Regions from separate parts of the Cohaesibacter marisflavi genome, predicted to be linked through region 2. Evidence: riboswitches for the same ligand, from Rfam matches in the RefSeq annotation. Region 2 holds a riboswitch; each other region holds the start of a gene.
What was found. A riboswitch is a leader RNA that binds a small molecule or an ion and turns the genes downstream of it on or off. The one in region 2 is predicted to bind cobalamin.
Positions count from the first base shown of each region.

Region 1: it holds a riboswitch for cobalamin, as region 2 does, so the genes downstream of both, ACKPCT_RS22795 (SLC13 family permease) here and ACKPCT_RS12750 (ABC transporter substrate-binding protein) in region 2, are expected to answer to the same signal.
Region 3: it holds a riboswitch for cobalamin, as region 2 does, so the genes downstream of both, ACKPCT_RS03785 (TonB-dependent receptor plug domain-containing protein) here and ACKPCT_RS12750 (ABC transporter substrate-binding protein) in region 2, are expected to answer to the same signal.

Region 1 is NZ_OY762534.1:4,915,605-4,917,867, reverse strand. Features, by position in the region: gene ACKPCT_RS22800 (aminotransferase class V-fold PLP-dependent enzyme) at 1-546, shown strand, start outside; cobalamin riboswitch at 682-888, shown strand; gene ACKPCT_RS22795 (SLC13 family permease) at 1,269-2,263, shown strand, end outside.
Region 2 is NZ_OY762534.1:2,577,664-2,579,926, forward strand. Features, by position in the region: gene ACKPCT_RS12750 (ABC transporter substrate-binding protein) at 1-964, opposite strand, end outside; cobalamin riboswitch at 1,193-1,395, opposite strand; gene ACKPCT_RS12755 (hypothetical protein) at 1,468-1,731, opposite strand; gene feoB (ferrous iron transport protein B) at 1,728-2,263, opposite strand, start outside.
Region 3 is NZ_OY762534.1:554,418-556,680, forward strand. Features, by position in the region: gene ACKPCT_RS03780 ((R)-mandelonitrile lyase) at 1-390, shown strand, start outside; cobalamin riboswitch at 661-867, shown strand; gene ACKPCT_RS03785 (TonB-dependent receptor plug domain-containing protein) at 1,052-2,263, shown strand, end outside.

The DNA of each region.
Region 1 (2,263 bases), 2.3 Mb from region 2:
CGACCGGATTTCATGATCGCCGCGGGCTATAAATGGTTGCTCTTTCCCTATGGCCTCAGCCTGTTTTACGCCGCTCCCCAATGGCACCACGCACGCCCTTTGGAGGAAACATGGCTGGGACGTGATGGGGCCGAGGCGTTCGAGAATCTGGTCAACTACACCGATCAGTACCAACCGGGCGCCCGTCGCTTTGACATGGGACAGAAATCCATTCCGACCATACTGCCAGCGGGCCTTATCGGCCTGCGCCAATTGGGAGATTGGGGCATAGAGACGATCGCCACCTCTCTTCGCAGTATCAATGAGCGCATTGCCCAATTGCTGGAACCGGTCGGGTTTCAGCCCGTGCCGGAAGCCTTCCGCAGCCCGCATATTCTGGGCGCCTCCTCAGAAAAAGCCCTCTCGCCCAGCATCACCGCAGATTTGGCTGCCAGAAAGATCTATATCAGTCGCCGGGGTAATGCCTTGCGCTTCGCTCCACATCTGCATGTCACAGAAAGCGATCTTGAGCAACTTGCCGACGCAATCAAAACGCTGTGCCCTTAAGCGACCAGCCAGAAGGCACGCACCGAACATCAAGACCAGTGGCACTTGATGCGCTAAAAACTCAGGAAAGGCGCTCTAAATCTGTGCGCCTATCGCACACGTGAACGAACTTCCGTTGACATTAGACTTTAGATGGAGAGAATGGCACTTATCGGTTTCCTTATGGAATGAAAAGGGAATCCGGTGCGTGACCGGTTTTCATCGGCCATAAATCCGGAGCTGTCCCCGCAACTGTAAGCGACGAGTATTCCCCATGATACCACTGGATCAGGAAGGATCCGGGAAGGTGGGAGAGTATGACGACCCGCGAGCCAGGAGACCTGCCGATCACTGTTTCAACCAACCCGGGCGGGGCGTCCTGGTAGAGGGTAGCATGGCAGATCTGTTGCTTCCGCTTGCTGAGAAGGCGAGCCACATTGACCGTTCCATTCCCACCTCCTTGAGCCCTGTCGCAAAAGGAGCACGGGATTATGCTTGATGCCACAAACTCTCCCCCAAAGACCCCAGGCCGAAAGTGGTACCACCAATTGAAAACCGATCATTCAGACCGTTTCGTTGGTCCATTTCCAGAGCTGCGCTTGAGCACCCACCTGTAACCCATTTTTAGAAAGCGGGCCGACTTGCAGGTATTTGCCATTGCAGGGAGCAGACATTTTGTCCCTTTGCTCCCTTAAATGCGCTGTCCTTGTCAGTTCTTTGCCTCATCCAACAGGAAGTAATTTATGCCCTGGGATATGATTTTCACCTTCATCGTGCTCGGCGTCGCGGTGGTTCTTTTCCTTGCCGACAAGCTACGACTGGATCTTGTCGCCATCATCGTCATGCTGTCTCTTGGCCTGAGCGGCGTTCTTACCCCTTCGGAAATGCTTTCCGGCTTCGGCTCCACCGTGGTCATTCTGATCGCCGGCTTGTTCATTGTCGGCGAGGCGTTGGCCCAAACCGGCATCTCCTATGCCGTGGGCGACAAGATCGTTCAGATTGCCGGCGACAAGGAATGGAAACTGATCACACTGCTCATGCTGGCTGTTGCTGCGCTGGCGTCGGTCATGAGCGTTACCGGCTCGGGCGCTATCTTCATTCCGATTGCCATTCGTCTGGCCAACCGGGCAGCCATCTCGCCTTCCCGCCTGCTTTTGCCACTGGCCTATGGCGCCCTCATCGGCGGTATGCTAACGCTGATCGGCACGCCTCCCAACCTTGTGGTCAATGCGGAGTTGCAAAAGGCTGGTATGGAGCCGTTCAACTTCTTCATCTTCACCCCCATCGGCCTCATCATGCTGGCAATGGCCATCATACATATGCTCATCTACGGCCGGTTTCTGCTTCCCAGAAAAGCCAGTGGCGAACATGTGACCAACAAGGGTCGACGGACACTGCAAAGCCTGCTGAGGACTTACGATATCGAGGACAAGATTGTTCGCCTCACCGTCAATGCCGAGTCAAAGCTGGTGGGAGAAACCGTGGTCAGTGCCAGACTGCGCAGCGCCGTTGGCATCACACTATTTGCACTGGAGCGCAGAGGCGAAAAAGGCGACAAGCCTGAAGTGATCTCGGTGGATACGGAAACGACCTTTGAGGCAGACGATGTCCTGTTCGGCGTTGTCGATGCGCCACTATCCGAGGAAGAGGCCGCCTTTCTGGGAGTAAAAATAACGCCCCTGGGGGAACATGACTATCACCTTTCAGCGCGCGAACTCGGCATGGCCGATTTGGTCAT
Region 2 (2,263 bases):
CATCCGCCTTAGAGACAGGATCGATGTCCGCGAAGCTATCTGGATAGACCAGCTTGCCGAGAAAATAAGCATCAGCAAGAATGGAGCCATAATTCTTGGTATAAAGCGCATAAGGCAGTGTGCCCCAAACCTGCCCCTTCTCTCTGGCGGAGAGAATTTGATAGGCAGGATCATTCATCAGTTCAGCCTGCCCACCGGCATCGGGACCAAGCTGTAGGGTTGCAAGATCAAGCAGAATGATCTCCGGATCCCATTCGATCAGCTTTTCCTTTGCAATGGTGGTGGCGTGCCCCCCACTCGCTTTCGCCTTGGATGCGGCAAGATTTTGAAGCCCCAGAGCAGCAAAGGGCGCATAAACCGGATCGGTGGATGCAAGCCCGCGCGACCCGCGGTAGGAGATGCCCCCGACATAGATGCTCGGAGCTTCCTTCTCAGACGCAGAGGCCCGCGCCTCAAGATCGGATCTTGTGTCCTTAAAGAAGGAGACCAGTTCGGCCGCTCTCTCTTTGCGGTCGAGCGAGTCTCCCATAATTTCCAGTGCCTGATAGAATTGCTCACTCTGACTATCAAGATCGCCATATTCCACGGCAATCACGGGAATATGCGTCTTCTGCTGGAGCACTTCCGGTTTCAGCCCAGAAGAGCCAACGGTCTTGAAGATGACCTGAGGAGCAGGATCGAGCGCCATGATCAGCTCCGGATTGTCCCGTCCCAGATGTTGCCCGAAAAGAGGCAAGCTCTTATAGGCTGGGGTCACCAGTGCGTAGGGACGCGAGTCAAAAGGCGATTTCCGTTTCTCCATTCCGTCGACCCCGACAACACGATCTTCAACGCCGAGATAAGTGAGAAGCCGCAAGCAGCCTGCGCCGGAGCAGATCACATGATCTACTTTGTCTGGAATATCATGCACGACCCCCAAGGTATCTTTGACGATACGTGCAGAAGCAGGAAGACTGAAAGACATAAGCGCCAAGGCGCAAGCAAATAGATATCGAATTTTCATAACATGGCCATTTTCAAGGAATGGAGGGAAGAAAATTCACGCAGATCCCAAAGTGGACCAAAGCCTTTGGCCACGGCGTGGTGCGAGCGCACAGCAAGCAGTCCTTGGCAGCAAGCAAGCCAAAAACGACACCAGTTTGAAAAAAGGAATACAAAAAAGACCTTCCTTCTGGAGCACCCCGCCCAGATCTGAATGAGTGGCATGTCGGCAGGTCTCCTGGCTCACAGGTCAATATGCTTTTCTACCTTCCCGGCTCAAACCAGTGGCAAAAGAGAAAAGCATTCTCTGTTTACAGTTGCGGGGGCAGCTCCGGATTCACGACAAGGCAAACGTCTTGCACGCACCGGATTCCCTTTTCATTCCTTTTGGAAACCGACATCCAATTTCTGTTGCAATTGCCTTGACCTGTCAATTGACAGATCAGCGCAGTCTCTCCTCACCGCACAAGCCATCAATAATAAAGGTCAAGGATCGTCTTTCTCGTTCCTCTCACTATTTGTGGGAAGAGGATCGGTGTTGAAGATGACTGGCCTTGCGGAACAGGAAGGACATCCATTGCCGGAGTTGGAAGGGCATCCATCACATACCCCGCGTTTTCGCCAGAGTTTGACATAGAGATATGCGATGGCTGCAACCACACAAAGGCCAAGCAGCAGAGCGTCCCATGAAAAAATATCGGTGCTTTCCAGTAGTCGGGAAGCTGCGCCCTCCGTCTGTTCCTGCATCATCCTGCTCCTGTCTGAATGACCGATTTGCGATCAAAGCGAGCGTCTCGCCTTTCTCCCAAAACGCCCACCAGAATCAACAAAGCAAGAGCGGCAAGATATATTCCTGTCATCATCTGGATACCGGAGATGTTCATCCATGTCCCCAGTGTGAAAACAAGGCTTGAAACCGTCAGCCCCAACACGGTGGGAAACAGAATTGAGAACAGCATCCATAAATAAGATCCGGTCTGGACCCTCACCATGACGGTCGTTGCAAGACAGGGGGGATAGAGGGCAAAGAACAGGATCATCGAGGCAGCCAGCAAAGCCGTTGCCCCTCCCGCCTTGGTCTCCTGCCCCATGCGCTGTTCCAGAGAGGCATTCTGATCTTCATCTTGCTGAAAGAGCACACCAAGTGTGGCAACCGAACTTTCACGCGCAGCAAAAGAGGACAGGAGCGCTACATTGATCTTCCAGTCGAAGCCGGCAAACTGTGTCACAGATTCCATTGACCGCCCGATAGCACCGAGGAAAGACCTCGTAATACGTTCTT
Region 3 (2,263 bases), 2.0 Mb from region 2:
AAAATCTTTCGCGATGGTATCGATACCTTCAAAGGGCCCGCCGAGTGGTTCACTGGTGATGTATATGTTGACTTCATGGGGGCTCCGGATGGCACGCGTGTGAATGCCGCGAATGTGCATTTCACACCGGGCGCGCGCACTCACTGGCATAGCCACAATCTCGGCCAGCTTATCTATGTGACTGAAGGGGAAGGCCGCTGCCAGAAAGAAGGTGGACCGGTTGAAGTTCTGCTGCCGGGGACTGCTGTTTTCTTTGAACCCCATGAGTTGCATTGGCATGGGGCTGCGCCTAACCGCTTCATGGTTCATGTGGCCATGCAGGCTCCCGATGAGTCGGCTGATGCCAATGTCTGGGGCGATCCCGTTACAGATGAGCAATATGAGGGCTGAGCCCGTTTGATATCGGGGCAAGCATATCAAACAGTGGCTGAAAGCCGGGAGCGTTGATCGCTTCCGGCTTTTTACGTATGTGACTGATTTGTTATAAATGCATGGGAAGTTAGTGGTAATTTCTGCACCAGTTATGCACCGAGAAATGGCTCTCACAAGACGGTATGTATTCTGATATCTATAGATAATTCAATGTTTTATCTATGGAAAGTGATTGCTGTCTTCCTTTTGCGGTCTGCTTGCGTTGACGCAGCAATACTTTTTTTACATATTACGCCCCGAGACGAAGGTTCCGACGATCCATTCGGATGAAAAGGGAACACGGTGAGACGATTTCGTCGAGACCGTGGCTGCCCCCGCAACTGTGAGCGGTAAGCTGATATTTGAAGATCCACTGACTGGCCTTAGCCGTTGGGAAGGGGAATATTCAGCGAAGACCCGCGTAGCCAGGAGACCTGCCCTTGTCTGTCACCCGACCTTTGATACGGGGTGTGTCAGGGTGCGGCCTTTCCGTTGAGGTGACATCACAAAAACCAGATCTGTTTGCCTGCTCTTTCAGAGGCTGCTTGTGCGCATGCTGAAATGAAGGGCTGGTTGGCAGAATAAATATGGATGCTCCGAGCGCGAAATTTTGCGTTGGGGTGTTGTTGGGAGTTTATCAATGTCAGGAAAAGCGGGTGTCACCAGCCTGATTGCCCTGGGTTTGCTTGCAAGCACAAGCGCCTATGCGGAAGAGTTCAACCTTGATGAAGTTGTGGTTAGTGCAGGGCTGATCCCGGTTGACGAAGAAAAGGTAGGCCGGGCTTACACCGTCGTTACCAGTGAGCAGCTTGAACGGAACCAGACAAAATATGTTGCCGATGCTTTGAGAAGCGTTCCGGGTGTGATTGTCAATCGGACCGGTTCCTATGGCGGTTTGACAAATATCCGTATCCGTGGATCGCAGACCAACCATGTGCTTGTTCTGATCGACGACATCGAAGCTACCGAGAATGCCAACGGGTCTTTTGACTTTGGTGGGCTTCAGGTTTCTGATATCGAGCGCATTGAAGTCTTGCGCGGACCGCAGAGCGCGCTTTATGGCTCCGATGCGATTGCCGGTGTGGTTCATATCATCACCAAGTCCGGCAAACGGGACGGCAACCATGCCTCTATCAAAACCGAAACCGGCACTGATGGCACGGCCCTCGTCGATCTGGGGCTCTCTGGAGGTCAGGAGCGCTTCGATTATGCCTTTTCCGGCGCCTTCAGAAGAACGGACGGGTTCAACGTTTCCGATGATGGCTCCGAAGATGATGGGGATCGCAACCTCACACTCAATGGACGCTTGAATGTCGATTTGACCGATGATCTGAGCTTCAATGGGTCCATGCGCTACACGGATCGCAACTCGGACGTGGACAATACAAGCTATACCACAGGTAAAGCGACTGATGCTGCGGGCCTTTACAGCAAGACGCGTGAATTCTACACCGGTGGTGGTCTGACCCTGTCATCAATGGACGGCCAGTTGGTGCAGAAGGTCAAGGCCGAATATACCAACGTGGAAAGCAAGCAGAATTCCGGCGGCCTGTATCTGGCAAAAACTGAACGGACCCATCTTGGTTATCAGGGTACCTACTTCTTCGATACGCCTAGCTTTGCCGCTGCCAAACACAGTGTTACGGGCGCTTCCGAATGGGAGTATGAAAGCTTTGAAGATGGCTATCTGAATAACGGTACGCAGGAGCGTAATCTTTATGGCTTCGTTGGTGAATATCAGGGCCAATATTGGGACAAACTGTTCCTGAACGGGTCTGTCCGATATGATGTCAATGATGATTTCGAAGACGCTGTTACCTACAGCGCTAGCGCTGCCTATCAGATCGATCAG